DNA from 4 places in the Rhizobium sp. BK538 genome. Region 2 is predicted to be linked to each of the others. Evidence: predicted binding sites of a transcription regulator. Region 2 holds the regulator's gene; each other region holds the start of a gene.

Evidence for each region. The regulator LexA, encoded in region 2, represses DNA repair genes until DNA is damaged. The targets are predictions, from matches to a motif close to TGTTCNNNNTGTGTTCNG.
Region 1: the regulator LexA is predicted to act here: its motif matches at 1,844-1,861, upstream of FHX09_RS10865 (helicase-related protein).
Region 3: the regulator LexA is predicted to act here: its motif matches at 1,817-1,834, upstream of FHX09_RS15675 (UvrD-helicase domain-containing protein).
Region 4: the regulator LexA is predicted to act here: its motif matches at 2,730-2,747, upstream of FHX09_RS15385 (ribonuclease).

What each region holds. Positions count from the first base shown of each region.
Region 1 is NZ_JACIFT010000007.1:177,874-182,185, reverse strand. It holds gene FHX09_RS10865 (helicase-related protein) at 1-1,684, opposite strand, end outside; gene FHX09_RS10860 (DUF3309 family protein) at 2,200-2,355, shown strand; gene FHX09_RS10855 (YMGG-like glycine zipper-containing protein) at 2,383-2,646, shown strand; gene FHX09_RS29770 (reverse transcriptase domain-containing protein) at 3,366-3,926, shown strand; gene efp (elongation factor P) at 4,015-4,312, opposite strand, start outside.
Region 2 is NZ_JACIFT010000012.1:77,803-82,114, reverse strand. It holds gene gltA (citrate synthase) at 1-212, opposite strand, end outside; gene lexA (transcriptional repressor LexA) at 1,632-2,348, opposite strand; gene FHX09_RS16375 (VOC family protein) at 2,548-3,429, shown strand; gene kdsA (3-deoxy-8-phosphooctulonate synthase) at 3,426-4,271, shown strand; gene FHX09_RS16365 (HAMP domain-containing methyl-accepting chemotaxis protein) at 4,295-4,312, opposite strand, start outside.
Region 3 is NZ_JACIFT010000011.1:176,688-180,999, forward strand. It holds gene FHX09_RS15675 (UvrD-helicase domain-containing protein) at 1-1,774, opposite strand, end outside; gene FHX09_RS15680 (efflux RND transporter periplasmic adaptor subunit) at 2,183-3,349, shown strand; gene FHX09_RS15685 (efflux RND transporter permease subunit) at 3,346-4,312, shown strand, end outside.
Region 4 is NZ_JACIFT010000011.1:110,586-114,897, forward strand. It holds gene FHX09_RS15370 (CaiB/BaiF CoA-transferase family protein) at 1-682, opposite strand, end outside; gene FHX09_RS15375 (DMT family transporter) at 701-1,657, opposite strand; gene FHX09_RS15380 (alpha/beta hydrolase) at 1,674-2,603, opposite strand; gene FHX09_RS15385 (ribonuclease) at 2,761-3,495, shown strand; gene ettA (energy-dependent translational throttle protein EttA) at 3,689-4,312, shown strand, end outside.

The sequences.
Region 1 (4,312 bases), on a different contig from region 2:
AGCTGATCGCGAGATCGCTATTGCCGGCCGCGTGGAGGCGAGCCGCACGCGCCTCGAATTCCAGAGCAAGCGCCTTCTGCGAAGCAGACTGAACAGCCTTGGCGTCCGGTCCCTCCGCTCCCGAAATGGGCGTGAACCGGAATCCCGACAACTGCCCCACATGATGTCCTTCAACAAAGACATCGCCATTTACACTGATTTCAGCTTCCAGCATCGCATTCTCTCTCAGGCGCTTCATGAGCACAGATGTCCTGCGATCAACAAAGCGTTTCGTCAACCTTTCATGTAACGCATCGGACAATCGATCTTCGATTTCCCGCGTCTTTTCCTGCCAGTGTGTCGGATCGGCAAGCCAATTGGGCCGATTCGATACATAGGTCCAAGTCCTTATCTGCGCGATTCGCGCCGAAAGCGTGTCAATCTCACCGTCCGTTCGATCCGCGCGATGTACCTGCTCGGCAAGGAAGTCCTCATTTACCGTGCCATAGCGGACGAGATCGGAAAAGAGGGTGGAGATGAGATCGGCGTGTTGGGCCGGCGCGATGCGCCGGTAGTCCGGAAGCGCGCAGGCTTCCCACAACTTCTCGACGCTCGCCGGATTGTTCGCAAGGTCGATGATCTCAGGGTAGCGCGACAGGTGTTCCAGCGCTTGTTGATCAACGGCAGGCAGAGCGCGTGTCAGGCCGGAAACGGTGGGGCCGGTCTCAAGGCTCGCGCGCAGCGCGTGAATGGAGGCGAAGTCGAGGTTCTTTGAGCGCCATTGCAGCACTTTTACATTGTCGAATTCGTGACCTTCGATGCGTTCGACCAATTCCTCATCGAAGGGATCGACTTGGCCGGTGACGCCAAATGTCCCATCGCGAACGTGTCGACCGGCGCGGCCGGCAATCTGCCCGAGTTCGGCAGGATTGAGATTACGGAACTGGTAGCCGTCGAATTTGCGATCCTGCGCGAAGGCGACATGATCGACATCGAGATTGAGACCCATGCCGATCGCATCCGTCGCGACCAGATACTCCACGTCTCCGGCTTGGTAGAGCGCCACCTGCGCATTGCGGGTACGTGGACTAAGGGCTCCAAGGACGACGGCTGCCCCGCCTCGCTGCCTCCGGATCAACTCGGCGATCGCATAGACTTCATCCGCCGAGAAGGCGACGATCGCCGAACGTTGAGGAAGGCGTGTGATCTTCTTTTGTCCGGCGTAGAACAGCTGGGAAAGTCGCGGTCGCTCGACAACGATAATGCCCGGAAGAAGCTGCTGTAAAATTGGACGCATAGTGCCGGCGCCGAGCAGCAGTGTCTCGTCGCGACCGCGCAGATGCAGGATACGGTCCGTAAAGATATGACCACGTTCCAGATCGCCCGCGAGCTGCACTTCGTCGATTGCGACAAAGGCGGCTTTGGTCTCGCGCGGCATCGCCTCAACAGTGCAGACCGAAAAGCGGGCGCTGGGAGGCGATATCTTCTCCTCGCCCGTTACCAGCGCAACATTCTGGATCCCGACCTTTTCGGCGACGCGTGTATAGACCTCGCGTGCCAGCAGCCGCAACGGTAGTCCGATCACGCCAGTGCCGTGCGCAACCATGCGCTCGATGGCATAATGCGTCTTGCCGGTATTGGTTGGCCCGAGCACCGCGGTTACTCCGCGCCCGCTCAGTATCATCGGCTGCGATGTCAGTGTCATGGTCCTGCAAGTGAGGCGAGGGTGCCCCAGGTCAAGTCAGCTCCTCTCCGAGAGCAGACAACACATGGACAGCCGTTGTCTCAAACGCAAGGGCTGATTTGAATTTACTCTGCGGTTTTCTGTTGCGCGAAAAGCTTGCAGATTGCTCGTTTTGCGATTCGGAACAGCTTGAGAACGAATCGGAGACGAATCGCTGACTCCGGATGATTCAGTGTTTGTTCACGGCTAAGTATTGATTTTGAATCACTTTTTCCCACAAGATGCTGAATCTTGAAATTCGCGCCATACGTGTGGCCGGAGTTGCATCTAGGCTGTCAACGGCCTTTCGCCGAAAATCGACAATCGATCCAGCCCGCCCCGACACCCCATGATGCTAACGTTCCTGAGAGGAACCGGAAAATGCGGCTCGATCTGGTTTTTTCCATCAAAGCGGAACAGTTGATGCATAGGGAACAAAAAACGGTGGTGTGTGTTTCTCGTCCATTCCAAGTGTAACGACGTTGAGGACTTGAACCATGCTTGGCACGATACTTCTGATTATCCTTATTCTGCTTTTGATCGGCGCCTTACCGAATTGGGGCTATAGCCGGGGATGGGGCTATGGACCTTCGGGCGGTTTAGGGCTAGTTCTCGTGATTATTATTATTCTTGTGCTGCTTGGTCGCATCTAAGCGACGGAAAAAACTGGGAGATATCTCATGATGAAAAAGATTGTGCTCATTGGCGCTCTCGTTGGTGCGCTTGCCTCCTGCACGGCGACTGAACAGGGTACCGCGATCGGTGCCGGTACAGGCGCCATTATCGGTGGTGCTGTCAGCAACAGCTGGGGCGGCGCTGCCGTGGGCGCAGTTGCCGGTGGTCTTGCTGGCGCATTGATCGGCCACTCCGTTGAGCGGCGTGGCTACTGCGTCTACAGGGATCGGTACGGCCGCCGCTACGAAGCACGTTGCCCACGTTACTAAGGCCCGGGCCAGCGCCTAGCAGGCTTATCATCTTGAGATCGAAAGCGCCGGCTGAATCGGCGCTTTTTTGTTGTGCGCCCAGCATGGGCGCATTCTTGTGGGTGGAAGTCCCACCGTAAGCTGGTCATCGCGAGCGAAGAGAAGCGCAACTGCGGAAGGGCGACCGACCGTGGGGAGGAAGCGTGGATCGCAACTGCGGGTCGATGAACAAGAACCGGATATGAGGCGATGCCGACCAGGGCGAGCGGGCAACATACCGCGAAGCTCTTGTGACCAAGGGTCGGTGGCGTAAATCCGGCGGTCGTGCAGTGAAGGAGTGCGTTCTTACCTGTTGGGAGATCTCGTTTTGCGCCTGAAAGGGCGACGGTGTCGAGCCGGAGCGAGAAGTCAGCAGAGGTCGTAGTAGGGAGCAGGTAGGTGCGAACGAAGGGCTGAACGAGAGAGAGTGAAGTTCCTCCAAGGATGAGCAAGGTCATGCGTCAGATGCCGGGAATGTCCGGGAGATCGGAGGGGCAAGCGGGTGAAGCCCGCCCAGGCTCCGATCTTGACGAAGCCGCGCTCCCGCCGCGGATCGGGAACGACACAGGTGCTGGGCTGCTTGAGGCGGCCCTGCGGCGAGAGAACCTTCTGCAGGCGTGGAAGCAGGTGCGCGCCAACAAGTGCGCGCCAACAAAGGCGCTGCGGGCGCGGACGGACTGGATATCGACCAGACGGCCGCGATGCTACGCCAGTGCTGGCCTGCCATCCGCGACAGGCTGCGGGAGGGGACGTATCGGCCACAGCCGGTGCGTCGCGTGATGATCCCGAAGCCGGGGGGCGGCGAGCGCGAGCTTGGCATCCCCACGGTGCTGGACCGCCTGATCCAACAGGCGCTCCTGCAAGTCCTTCAGCCAATCCTTGATCCGACCTTCAGCCAGCACAGCTACGGCTTCCGTCCGGGAAGGAGTGCGCACGATGCCGTCCTGGAGCTGGATGAATGGATGCGTCACCGTGTGAGCAATCCAGCTCAAACAATGGAGGCGTGGCACGACGATCTTCCGCGAAATGCTGGCAAAGGGGGCAAACCCTCTTGTGGCACAGCGAGTGGCAGCCAATGCCGGTCGCTGGTGGCGCAACAGCGGCAAACTCCTCAACAGCATCCTCACCATCAAATGGGCCGACCAACTCGGAATGCCCAGGCTCGCATAACCTCAATCTCTCGAACCGCCCGGTGCGGATCCGCATGCCGGGTGGTGTGGCAGGGGCGCGATCGAATACGATCGCCCCCTATGCCGATTTGAACAGTGGTCGCGATACGAACGTGTCGCCGACAAGAAAAGGCCGCGTCGTTTCCGAAGCGGCCATAGTTCTCAGCGCTGAAGCGGACGATCAGTCCTTTGCGCGCTCGACGTAGGAATTGTCTTCCGTCGCGATAACAACGCGCGTGCCGGCGTTGATGTGCGGCGGCACCATGGTGCGCACGCCGTTCGACAGCATTGCCGGCTTGTAGGACGACGAAGCCGTCTGGCCCTTAACGACCGGTTCGGTTTCCGTAATTTCGAGAGTTACGTGGCGCGGCAGCTCGAGTGCAAGCGGAACGCCTTCATGGATCGACAGAATGCAGGTCATGCCTTCCTGCAGATAGGCCTTCTGATCGCCCATCGTTTCATTGTCGACGACGACCTGG
Region 2 (4,312 bases):
CCGCGATGAAGCAATACGCCGGCATCACCATCGATATACGTGATTTTCGATTCACAGGATGCGGTCGAGGTGAAACCAGGATCGTACGTGAAGGAAGCCGTGTTCTTGTACAGGGCGCCGATATCGATGACATCAGGGCCAATCGTGCCGCTCTTGATGGCGAGATCGACTGATTTATCACCGATTTTCAGTGTTGCGCTTTGTTCCGTCATTCTGATCCTCCAAACTGGCGGTTGGCGCCATAAAAGCGCCATAGGGTTAAGCGTCGTCGACGATAGCTATATGATCGCGCGCCTAATGCCAAGTTACCGTGGTGCCATTTTGTGCATCGCAGTATCAACTTTTGGGCACTGCTGCGATGTACCCTGCGCATAGCAGAAGCTAATGATAATCCTTGGCTTTTCTGATTTCCGATTTTCCTTCAGATTTCAATCGATTATTGTTGCTTCAAGCCTCGAGAGCTTGCATTGTGGTTGCAAGGGCGGCTGTTTTTGGGCGCAGATGCATGCCGCGGTTGAAGCCATTTGAGGTGAGAAAGGCCGCTCCGGGCGCGGGTGCGCCTGCCCGTGCGGCAGAGCCTTATTTTCTCCGGCCTCAATCTACTCCCAAGCCTCCGCGCCTTCCGCACGCCGTCACTCGTTTCCTGGCCAACGCGGGGTACGACCGCGACTCTCGGCTGCTCATCGTGGTTTCAACGCGCTGTGGCAACGGAGATGGAACATGGGCGCTTTGTCCTGTTTTCTCCGGTCTTCCTCGGGACTGGCGCCGTCCTCTGGTTTGAGTTCGCAAGTGATCCGCCAGCAATCCGCCTGGGAGCATGGATTGTCGCGTCGGCCCTGATTGCGCTGGCGGCAGGCCAAGGCCGCCCGAAATCTTGCGCAGGCAGGGGTATTGGGTGTTCTGGGAATGCTTTTCGCCCAGTTCGAAACGCAGAGCAGGGCGACCGTCATATTGGATTCACCTGTAGCTACGACGATTACGGGCCGCGTCGAGCGTCGGGAAGGCGATGGCCGTGGCCGCTGGCGCGCTACATCATCTCGCTCTCGCTCTCGCAGACGCAGTCGCCCGGGACATTGTCATTGCCGAGGACGGCAGCCTTGTCGCGATTGTCAAAGGGCAAGTCCTTGCACCAAAAATCGACTCCATCCGACTGACTTCATCTTCGATCAATGGCGAAGGGTGCTCCACCGCGATCATTGGACGGCGTCGGCCCTGTTCGGCTGCGGGATAATAAAGGTGAAGCTCAACGTCTCTTCTCGGCAGCGGAACTGCGTAATGCTCGCAATGCGTTGCGTCAGGCTGCGATGGGCGCTACGAATCGCTTCGTATGCCTGAAAGGCGCCTGGTGCACCGCCACGCATGATAGCGGCTACGTCCTGACAATCGTCGAAAACCCTGTGTACTTCGGCGCTGCGTGCGACACCGCCGATATCGTCTCGTCTGACGGAATGCCGGTCGGGCGCACTGCTATTCACCGGCGAAACCTTGCGCCGCTCGGGCACCGCTGAGATACGGATAGACGACCAGGGCACCCATCGTGACGACCTCGTATACCACGCATGATCGCCCCTGGATGCGGCATCGGGCATACAACTGTCGAAGCGGTACGTTTGACGACGAGCTGCCTGTCGTTAGTGATAACGGCGAATGAGGCCGACCAGCTTGCCCTGAACCTTGACGCGGTCGGGTCCGAAAATGCGCGTTTCATAAGCCGGGTTCGCGGCCTCAAGCGCAATGGAGGCGCCCTTGCGGCGGAAACGCTTGAGGGTCGCTTCCTCGTCATCGACGAGTGCGACGACGATGTCGCCGGCATTTGCCGTGCTGGCGTTGCGGATGATCACTGTGTCGCCGTCGAAGATGCCGGCTTCGATCATCGAGTCGCCCTTCACCTCAAGCGCATAGTGCTCGCCCGGGCCAAGCATGTCGGCCGGAACTGTAATGTCGTGGGTATTGTTCTGGATTGCCGAAATCGGCACGCCGGCAGCAATCCGCCCCATAACCGGTACGGAGGCCGAGCTGTCGTTGTCGGCATGCGCAGCCGGCTTCGGCGGCGCAACCGGCTGCGGCTTGCCGAGGCTGCCTTCGATAACGCTCGGCGAAAAGCCGCGGCGGGGCTGGAGGCTCGGATTATATGCCTCCGGCAGCTTGATGACCTCCAATGCGCGGGCCCGATTAGGCAGTCGGCGAATGAAGCCCCGTTCTTCGAGCGCAGTAATCAGCCGGTGGATGCCTGACTTGGACGCGAGATCCAAGGCGTCCTTCATTTCGTCGAAAGACGGAGGGACACCGGATTCCTTCATCCGCTCGTGAATGAAGAGAAGAAGCTCCTGTTGCTTGCGCGTCAGCATCGAAGTTGAACCCCAGAGTCGTGAAACAAAGCCAGAACAGACACTATATGTTCCATATGTGTTCCGCAAGTGCCTAAATTTTCATAAAACTTGCCTGCAACTTGCTCAGTTTTTGCGTCGCTTTTGAGTGAAAGCGTAGAAGGGGGTTGCATTGTTGCCTTGCCCGGCGCACATCTTCGCAAATTCCGGAGAGTTTGCCATGAGCGAAGCACATCCGCTGGACCACATCGTGCTGCCGGTCTCCAATATCGGACTTGCGCGCGAGCGCTTGGGAAAGCTGGGATTCACCGTCGCACCCGATGCCCGGCATCCTTTTGGAACCGAGAATGCCTGCATATTCTTCGCCGACGAAACATACCTGGAACCCTTAGGCGTCGCCAACGCGGAGCTGCACGAGGCGTCGGCGAAGAAAGGCAATGTCTTCACTGCGCGTGACCGGGCTTTCCGATTTCGATGCGGGGATGATGGTTTCTCGGCGGTGGTCTTTGCGACCACCGATGCTGATCGCGACCATGCCCGGTTCCTTGCCGAAAAGATCAATGGCGGCGAGATGCTGCAGTTCGAGCGGCCGATGAAGATGCCTGACGGCTCTCAGGCCACCGCTGCGTTCAAGCTCGCGTTCGCGGTCGATCTGCGGGCTCCGGATTTTTTCTTTTTCACGTGCCAACGCGTCAATCCGCTGCCGGCCGACCGTAGAGCGCTGCAAAAGCACGCAAATGGCGTGAGTGGGATCGCAGAGATCGTTCTTGGCGCGCCGGACCCAAAAGCATTTGCGCCATTTGTGCGTGCTGCGGCGCACGGCCTCCCGGTGACCAACGAGGCCTTTGGCGCGAGTGTGACAACTCCGAACGCCAGAGTGAGCGTTCTCTCCCCAGATGGATTGGATGCCTACTTCGATATTCCGGCACCAAATGATCGCGGCCTGCGTGGCGTCGCCATTGTCTTCAAGGTCAGTGATCTCGCCGTGACAGAAGCGCATTTGGCTGCTAACGGGATGACTTATACGCGCAAGAACAATCGAATTCTGGTGAAGGCGGCGCCCGGACAGGGCGCGCTCTTCGCCTTCGAGGAGAAACGATGAGCCAGACAAATTCCGAAGTCGTGATCGGCGAAGGCGCCGGCCGCGTCACCTTTTCGAATGCCGGCAAGCTGTCCCTGATTGCCGGGCCTTGCCAGATGGAGAGCCGCGACCATGCCTTCATGGTCGCCGGTGTATTGAAGGAACTCTGCGACAAGCTTGGTCTCGGCCTCGTCTATAAGTCCTCGTTCGACAAGGCGAACCGCACCTCGCTGTCGGCGCAGCGCGGCATAGGTCTTGAACAGGCGCTGGAGGTCTTTTCGGACCTCAAGAAGGAATACGGCTTTCCGGTTCTGACCGACATCCATACCGAGGAGCAGTGCGCCGAGGTGGCGACGGTCGTCGACGTCCTGCAGATCCCGGCCTTCCTGAGCCGTCAAACCGATCTGTTAGTGGCAGCCGCGAAGACCGGCCGAGCCGTTAACGTCAAGAAGGGACAGTTCCTGGCGCCTTGGGACATGAAGAACGTTCTCAACAAGCTGAACTCGACCGGAAACCCGAATATTCTGCTTTGCGAACGCGGCGCCTCGTTCGGCTACAACACACTGGTTTCCGACATGCGTTCGCTGCCAATCATGGCGGCGATGGGTGCTCCAGTCGTTTTCGATGCGACGCATTCGGTGCAGCAGCCGGGCGGGCAGGGCGGTTCGAGCGGCGGCCAGCGCGAATTCGTGGAGACGCTGGCACGGGCAGCCGTTGCGGTTGGCGTCGCCGGTGTCTTCGTAGAAACGCACGAAGATCCTGACAATGCGCCATCCGACGGGCCGAACATGGTCTATTTGAAGGATATGCCGCGGCTGCTCGAAAAGCTGCTGGCCTTCGACGTGATTGCAAAGGCCGCCTGAAACCGGCAGACGGGTGTCGGCCGTCAACCGGCGAGCGCCAT
Region 3 (4,312 bases), on a different contig from region 2:
CGTCCATCACCAGCGAGACGTGCTCGAGAAAACCGCGCATCGACTCGAAGCTTTCCATCGAGCGGATGAGTTCCTTCAGGTTTTCAAGACGGGTTGGCGCGTCTGCCGACTTGTCGTTTTTCCACATGTCGGTGTAGCCCGACTCTTCGAGGATCTGCTCGGCAAGCTCGGTATGGGGCGTGTTCTCCAGCATTTCCTGCCAGCGGCGGAACGACTGAACGACGTCGAAGAGGGCTTTGCGCGCCTTCGGCTTCAGCTCGTCGGTTTCGATCATGTCGGCGGCTGCCGCCAGCATCGGGATATCGCGGGCGCGAGCGTAATCGTGAAGGGCGCGTACCGTCGTATCGCCGAGGCCGCGCTTCGGGGTGTTGATGATGCGCTCGAAGGCGAGGTCGTCGGCAGGCTGTGCGACGAGGCGGAAATAGGCCATGGCATCGCGGATTTCGAGGCGCTCGTAGAAGCGCGGACCGCCGATGACGCGGTAGTTCAAGCCTAGCGTCACGAAACGGTCTTCGAATTCGCGCATCTGGAAGGAGGCGCGCACGAGGATTGCCATGTCGTTCAGCAGATGCCGCTTGCCATTGGCATCGCCGCGCTGAAGCTGCTCGATTTCCTCACCGATTTCCCTGGCTTCCACTTCGGAATCCCAGGAGGCGTGCACCTGGACTTTGATGTCCTCGGGATCGCTCCGGTCGGTGAAGAGTGTCTTGCCGAGGCGACCTTCGTTGTGAGCGATCAGATGGCCAGCCGCACCAAGGATATGTGCCGTCGAGCGGTAGTTGCGTTCCAGCTTGATGACCTTGGCGCCCGGAAAATCCTTCTCGAAGCGCAGGATGTTGTCCACCTCGGCGCCGCGCCAGCCGTAGATCGACTGGTCGTCGTCGCCGACGCAGCAAACGTTCTGCGGTTCGCCCCTGGGGCGCTGCGCAAGCAGCCGCAGCCACATGTACTGGGCGGTGTTGGTGTCCTGATACTCGTCGACGAGGATGTAGCGGAAGCGGCCGTGATACTCCTTGAGAAGATCAGGGTTCTTACGGAAGATCGCGATCGGGTGCATCAGGAGGTCGCCGAAATCGCAGGCGTTCAGCGTCGAAAGCCTTTGCTGGTAGGCGATATAGAGTTCGCGGCCCTTGCCATTGGCGAAGGCGCGCGCGTCGCCCTCGGGGATGTCGCTCGGGCCAAGGCCCTTGTTCTTCCAGGTGTCGATCATGCCGGCAAACTGTTTGGCGGGCCAGCGCTTGTCGTCGAGGCCTTCCGCCTGGATGAGTTGCTTGATCAGGCGAACGACGTCGTCGGTATCGAGAATTGTGAAATCGGAGCGCAGGCCGACGAGTTCGGCATGGCGGCGTAGAAGCTTGACGCCGATCGAGTGGAAGGTGCCGAGCCATGGCATGCCCTCGACGGCGCCGCCGACGAGCACGGCAATACGCTCCTTCATCTCGCGGGCAGCCTTGTTGGTGAAGGTGACGGCAAGGATCTGTGAAGGGAATGCACGGCCGGTGTTGAGGATGTGGGCAATGCGCGTCGTCAGAACGCGCGTCTTGCCGGTGCCAGCGCCCGCGAGCACGAGAACGGGACCTTCGAGTGTTTCGACAGCTTCGGTCTGCTCCAGATTCAGGCCGGAAAGGTAATCGGGGCGCTTGCCGCCATCGCGAGCGGCCATGGCGCGGGCGGCGAGCCCTCCTCCGGCCGGAGCGGCAGGGGCCGGCTGCTTGCGCGGCGGCTCATCCGGCTCTTCGTCGAAGAAGGGGATATCGTCGAAACTATTGCTCATGGCGCGTAATGTAGTGATTCGGGATGGAAAGACCAGAAAAGATGTTCTGCTTTCATTCCTGTCCGGGCGGCTGTCCTCAGCTTGTATCCGGCCTGGGAGGGCCGCAACGGCGACGAATTGCCGGATGTGCTGCAAGTTTTATCCTAGACGGTACGGCATCTCGCATAAACGTCAGAAAACAAAACCGTTATTTGTCCTCGGCGAAGAAACGCTGCGACGCGTGCGGGAAACGAGTGGCGAACGTTTTACCAGTAACTCAGTCTTGATATTACAATTCAGTAATGCGGACCAATTCGCTTGCCGGTGATCAGCAAAGAGACAATATTGTCGCAGACGCGCGGCAATTTGTCCTGCGAACGCCTCTTTCGATAGACCCTGGACGAGCCTCGAGTCCCTCTGGAGACGTGAATGGCATTTTGGAAGCAGTTTATAGTTTGCCTTGTCGTGATTGCTGCCGGCTTTGCTGGATGGGTTTACTTTGTGCCGGGGGCCGGCGAGACGCTACGCAAAGCCGGCTTTTCTGAGGTTTCCAAGTTGGCGCCCGGCGAAGCTGCACCGCAGCCTGTGGTCAGCGCAGAGGGACAATCAAGGCGCCGCGGTGGCGGAGCCAATGCGCCCGTTCTGGTCGCCACGCAAGCCGTTGTTCGTGGCGTCGTCAATGATCGGTTGAGCGCCATCGGCACGGGGGATGCGATCCGCTCCGTCGTGGTGATGCCGCAGGCGAGCGGTACGATCCGCGACATCCTCATCAAGTCGGGTGACAGGATCACCAAGGGGCAGGTTCTCGCGAAGCTCGACAGCGAAGAGCAGGTCATTGCTCGCGGTCAGGCTGATGTGGCGCTGAAGAGCGCCATCGAGAAATCCAGCCTCTACCACAACATCAAGTCCAGCGTGTCGCGCATGGACGTCTTCGACGCAGAGATCGCTGAGCAGGGCGCACGCCTGCAGCTGCAGGCCGCCGAGCTCAATCTCGAGCGCCGCAACATCGTCGCGCCCATCGATGGCATCGTCGGTATCATCGCTGTCAATGTCGGTGATAACGTCTCGACGACAACGCCGATCGCCACGCTCGACGACCGGACGGAGATTCTCGTAGACTACTGGGTACCGGAACGCTTTGCCAACACGATCACCGTAGGTCACCCGGTGGAGGCGACCTCTGTTGCGCTGCCCGGGCGAGCTTTCTCGGGAGTGGTGGAGGCGATCGACAACCGCATCGACGCCGCCAGCCGGACACTGCGCGTGCGGGCGCGGATCGACAACGCGTCCGACGAATTGCGGGCCGGCATGTCTTTCAATGTCGGTATGAAATTCGCGGGTGATCAGTATCCGGCGGTGGACCCCGTTTCGGTACAGTGGGACTCCCAAGGCTCTTTCGTCTGGCATGTTGTCGACGGCAAGTCCCAAAAGGTTCGCGTCAGCATCGTGCAGCGCAATCCCGACTTTATCCTTGTCAAAGCCGACCTGAAGGACGGCGACGCCATTGTTACCGAGGGGCTGCAGCGCGTCCTTGAGGGCGGAGCAGTGCGCGTCGCAAGCGAAGTCGCGTCGAGCTCGGAGCCTGCCACGCAATGAACGTGATCGAGATGCAGGAGAAGCCGGCTTCCGGCAAGCAGACATTTACCGCGCTGTTTGTCCGGCGCCCGATCCTTGCGCTGGTATTCAACACACTCATGATCGTTGCCGGCCTCGCGGCCTATGCCGGGATCGAAGTGCGCGAACTGCCAGATGTCGACCGGCCTATCGTCACCGTTCGCACGACCTTTGACGGCGCTTCGCCACAGACGGTCGATCAGGAATTGACGAAGGTCATCGAGGGGGCGGCGGCACGCGTCAGCGGCCTGAAGTCGATTTCATCGAGCTCGCAGTTCGGCCAGAGCCGTGTGACGCTCGAATTTTCCGACTCGGTTGACCTTGCCGTTGCGGCGAACGACGTGCGTGATGCCATCGGCCGTATCGCCGATCGTCTACCGGAGGAGGCGGACGCGCCGCAGATCGTCAAGGCCGACTCCGATTCACAGCCGATCATGCGTCTTGCCGTGACCTCGTCCAAGCTCAACATGGACGACCTGACCCTTCTCGTCGAAAACCAGGTTATCGATCGTCTCGCCTCCGTCGACGGCGTTGCCGATGTCGAGACATATGGCGACCAGGAGAAGGTCTTCCGCGTCGACGTCAACCAGAGCGAACTCGCCAGTCGCGGGCTGACGGTTGGTGATTTGACGAAGGCGCTGTCGAGCGCTGCCCTCGATATGCCGGCCGGATCGTTGAAGAGCCCGACGCAGACGATCGTCGTGCGTGCGATGGCAAGCCTGCAGACGCCGGAAGAGTTTTCCAACGTTGTCCTGCAGAGCCACGTGCGACTCGGCGATGTGGCGAACGTCACGCTTGGGCCGCGCGACGGACAGACTGCCCTGCGCTCCAACGGCGTTCCCGGCATCGGCCTCGGCATTATCCGCCAGGCGCAGTCGAATACGCTGAACATTTCGAACGGCATCAAGGACGCCGTTGCCGAGCTTTCGAAGACGCTTCCCGAGG
Region 4 (4,312 bases), on a different contig from region 2:
GATAATTCATGTTCTGGTTGGCGAGCACGGCCGACTGGACGTCGAGCAGCGCCATGTCGACCAGCTGCCCTTCGCCGGTCCTCTGCGCGTGGATGAACGCTGCCTCGATGGCTGCGACCGCGTAAATGCCGGTAAAGATGTCGGCGATCGCAACGCCTGCTTTCATCGGCTGTCCGTCCGGCTCGCCGGTGATCGACATGAAGCCGGACATGCCCTGAACGATATAGTCATAGCCTGCCAGGCTGGCATAGGGACCGTTCTGGCCGAAGCCGGTGATCGAGCAATAGACGAGCTTTGGGTTGGTCTTTTTCAGGCTCTCGTAGTCGAGACCGTACTTCACGAGCCCACCGAGCTTGAAGTTCTCGATGACGACATCGGCCGTGGCGATGAGGCGGCGGACCAGCGCCTGATCTTCTTCGCGCTTTAGGTCGGCGGTGATCGAACGCTTGCCGCGGTTGGCAGCGTGGTAATAGGCGGCGGAGAGGTTTTCGCCGTCGGCACCCTCGACAAAGGGTGGTCCCCAGTGCCGGGTGTCATCGCCTCCCTCCGGGTTTTCGACCTTGATCACGTCGGCGCCGAGATCGGCCAGCATCTGGCCCGCCCATGGACCTGCAAGGACCCTCGCAAGCTCGATGACGCGTATGCCGGACAGCGGCGGCTTTTGGGGCTGATTGTCTGTCATGTTCCTCCCACGAGCAGATCAGGGCGCCAGGGCCGATTGAGGTGTATCGGATACCGGCTTCGATGCAAAGCGTCGCTCGCGCCAGATGATGTACAAGCCCGATGCGATGATGATGAAGATGCCGAGCCACTTGAGCGCATCCGGAAAGTCGCCGAAGACGAGCCAGGCGAAGACGGTCGCCGACACGATCTCGAAATACTGCAGCGGTGCCAATGTCGAGGCGGGCGCTGCGCGGTAGGCATAGACGCCGAAGATGCCGGCGACGGCAGCCGTGACACCGACGCCGAGCAGGTAGAGATAGCCACGGCCATCCGGCATCACCGCGTCAAAGACGTCGGAACCCGTCGCGCTGCCGAAAGCCAGCAGGATGGCGCACAACAGTAGACCCCAGATGCCCATCTGAAGCTGCATCGCCCACGGATCTTCCCGATGCGAAAGCACGCGGGTCATCAAGGCGAAGATGGCGATGCACAACGCGCTGACGACAGGCAGAAGTGCGACGTAGCCGACCTCTTGGAAGCTTGGCTGGATGATCAGCATCGCGCCGAAAAATCCGACGCCGCAGGCAGTGTAGCGGCGCCAACCGATTGTCTCCTTGAGGAAGATGCTGCTCAGGATCGTCAGTATGATGGGTTCGACGAAGAAAATCGCGATCGCATCGGCAACCGGCATGTACTTCAGCGTCGTAACAAAGGAGACCATGGAGATGGTTATGATGGCGCCTCGGATGGCATGAAAGATGTTGGCGCGCCAGGAAAAGGTCTTCCAGCTTGCGCGCCAGATGACGATCGGCAGCATGCAGAGGGCCTGCACGACGAAGCGCGCGGCCGTGATTTCTGCCGCGGGAATCGTAGCTATTGCGAGCTTGGAAAAGATGTCGATGATCGGGGATACAAGCACCGACAGGAACATCAACAGAATGCCGGTCGACACCTCCGAAGCGGCTGCGGGGCGGGAAGAGATGCCATTGTCCATCGCGAAATCCTTCGGTTCAGGATCTTGCGATCGCTTCGTCGCACCAGTCAGCGAATGCAGCGATGGCCGCGTCCGCTCCAATTTCATTCAGCGTTTCGTGGCGCATGTCCTGATATATTTGCGTCGTGATACGGGAGAAGCCACGGGCTTTCAAATGGTTTGACAACCAGATCACCGCTTTTCCGCCATCTGTTGCCGGATCCTGCCCGCCGCCGACAAGATGGATCGGCGTCTGCTTCGGCAGTCGTTCCAGATGCGTCATTCGCGGGGCGCGAAACGTCAGTTCGAAAATATCGAGCCAGAGTGACACCGAGGCATCGAAGCCGCACAGCGGGTCCGCGATATATTTGTCGACTTCGGCAGGATCGCGGCTTAGCCAATCGAAGTCGGTTCGACGGCCGGCGATGGATTTGCCCCAGGTGCCGAAGGTGAGCTTCGGCAGGATGCCGCTCGGAACATCAGAGCCCTTCAGTGCACGTTCGGCGAGCAGGATCGCTTGCGCGGCCCGTCCTGATATGCCGGGGTTGAAATTGGAGTTCCAGACCGCGAGGGCGTCATATTTCTCCGGATGGGTGAGCGCCGCGTTAAGCGCAATGAGGCCTCCCATCGAATGTCCGAAAAGAATGACGGGTAGACCGGGATACTGCGTCACGGCGTGGTCGCGGACCGAACCGACATCATCGATCACCTGCCGGATGCCTTCCTTGCGCGCAAAACGCCCGATCGGTGCGTCGGCCGCGGTCGTCTCGCCATGTCCACGGTGATCGAAGGCAAAGACATGGTAGCCACGAGCCGCTATCGCCACCGCAAAACGGGCGTAACGCTTGGAATGCTCGGCCAGTCCATGGGAGACAAGGATAATTCCGCGTACCTCGGATTGCGCCGGTTCGTGATGAAATCCAAGCGAAGCGTTCGCCGTTTCAAGGCGTTGCGTATCTGCAAACATCATATCCTCCCATTGGCGGGAGAAGATCAGATCGCCCGGGAAATGCAACACATCCAAATATTTATGCGACCGGATTTTCGCATCCTACGGATTGAGGGTTGTGAAAATAAAGCCGGCGTGATTTCTTGTTCATGAATTGTTCCTTGTGGGGATGAAAATGAGCAATCCATTTCTGCGTATGGCAGTATTCCTGATTGCGATCGCGGCAGCCGGCCTTGCGGGAGCCCAGGATGGCGCTGGAAGAACGCGCTTCATTCTGGCTGCCAGCTGGCAGCCTGCCTTTTGCGAAACCAACCAGCGCAAACCGGAATGCAGCAGCCAGACCAAGGACAGGTTCGATGCGACCAATTTCTCGCTGCACGGGCTATGGCCGATGCGCAAGGATTATTGCGACGTCTCCGGCGACCTGCGCGCCGCGGACAAGGACGGCGACTGGAACAAGCTGCCGGTGGTGGAGCTGTCTGCTGCGACCAAGACCGCACTCGCAAAGGCGATGCCTGGAACGCAATCCGGCCTGGAGCGGCATGAGTGGATCAAACACGGTACCTGCACAAAGCTGAGTGCCGACGACTATTTCGCCACGTCTGTCCGGCTGATCGACGAGCTCAATGCTTCGGCGGTCCGCGATCTGTTCGCGGCCAATATCGGCAAGTCGCTGACGGCGGAGGCGATCAAGGCCGTATTTGATAAAAGCTTTGGCGCTGGCGCCGGAGATCGCGTCAAGATGAGCTGCCGGCGTGCCGGCGGAAACCGCGTCATCAGCGAACTCACGATCGGTCTTTCGGAAGCCGCGACATCGAATGGCGAAACGAGCCTGCGCGACCTTATCCAAGGGGCAGGGCGGACGTCGTTCGGCTGCAATGAGGGCGTCGTGGACGCCGCCGGCTTTTGATCCCGCTCACCGAAAACCAAGGCCGGTCTGTCGACCTTTAGGCCATACGAGGCGACTAACAGAACAGCGTGCCAGGTTCCGATCCCGACGACGGTCGCAAAAGCCTCCGGATTTTGGCCGTCGCGCGTTGCTCCTTTGGCGCAATTCGCCTACATAGCGGCAAAACTTAAATCCCCCGCGGAGCGAATTATCAATGGCACGTCAGTTCATCTACCATATGGCCGGCCTCAACAAGGCTTACGGCAACAAGAAGGTGCTGGAGAACATCCACCTTTCTTTCTATCCGGATGCCAAGATCGGTATTCTCGGCCCGAACGGTGCTGGTAAGTCGACCGTGCTGCGCATCATGGCGGGCCTCGATAAGGAATATACTGGCGAGGCATGGCTGGCCGACGGCGCAACGCTCGGTTACCTCGCGCAGGAACCACAGCTCGATGCCTCCAAGACGGTCCTTGAGAACGTCATGGAAGGCGTTGCGCCGAAAAAGGCGATCCTCGACCGCTACAACGAGCTGATGATGAACTACTCCGACGAGACGGCGGAAGAGGGCGCTAAGCTCCAGGATGTCATCGACAGCCAGAACCTCTGGGACCTCGAAAGCCAGGTGGAAATGGCGATGGACGCGCTGCGCTGCCCGCCCGGCGAGTCCTCGGTCGAAAAGCTCTCGGGTGGCGAGAAGCGCCGCGTCGCACTCTGCCGCCTGCTGCTCGCCCAGCCTGATCTGCTGCTGCTCGACGAACCGACCAACCACCTCGACGCCGAGACCATCGCCTGGCTTGAAAAGCACCTGCGCGAATATCCGGGCGCCGTCTTGATG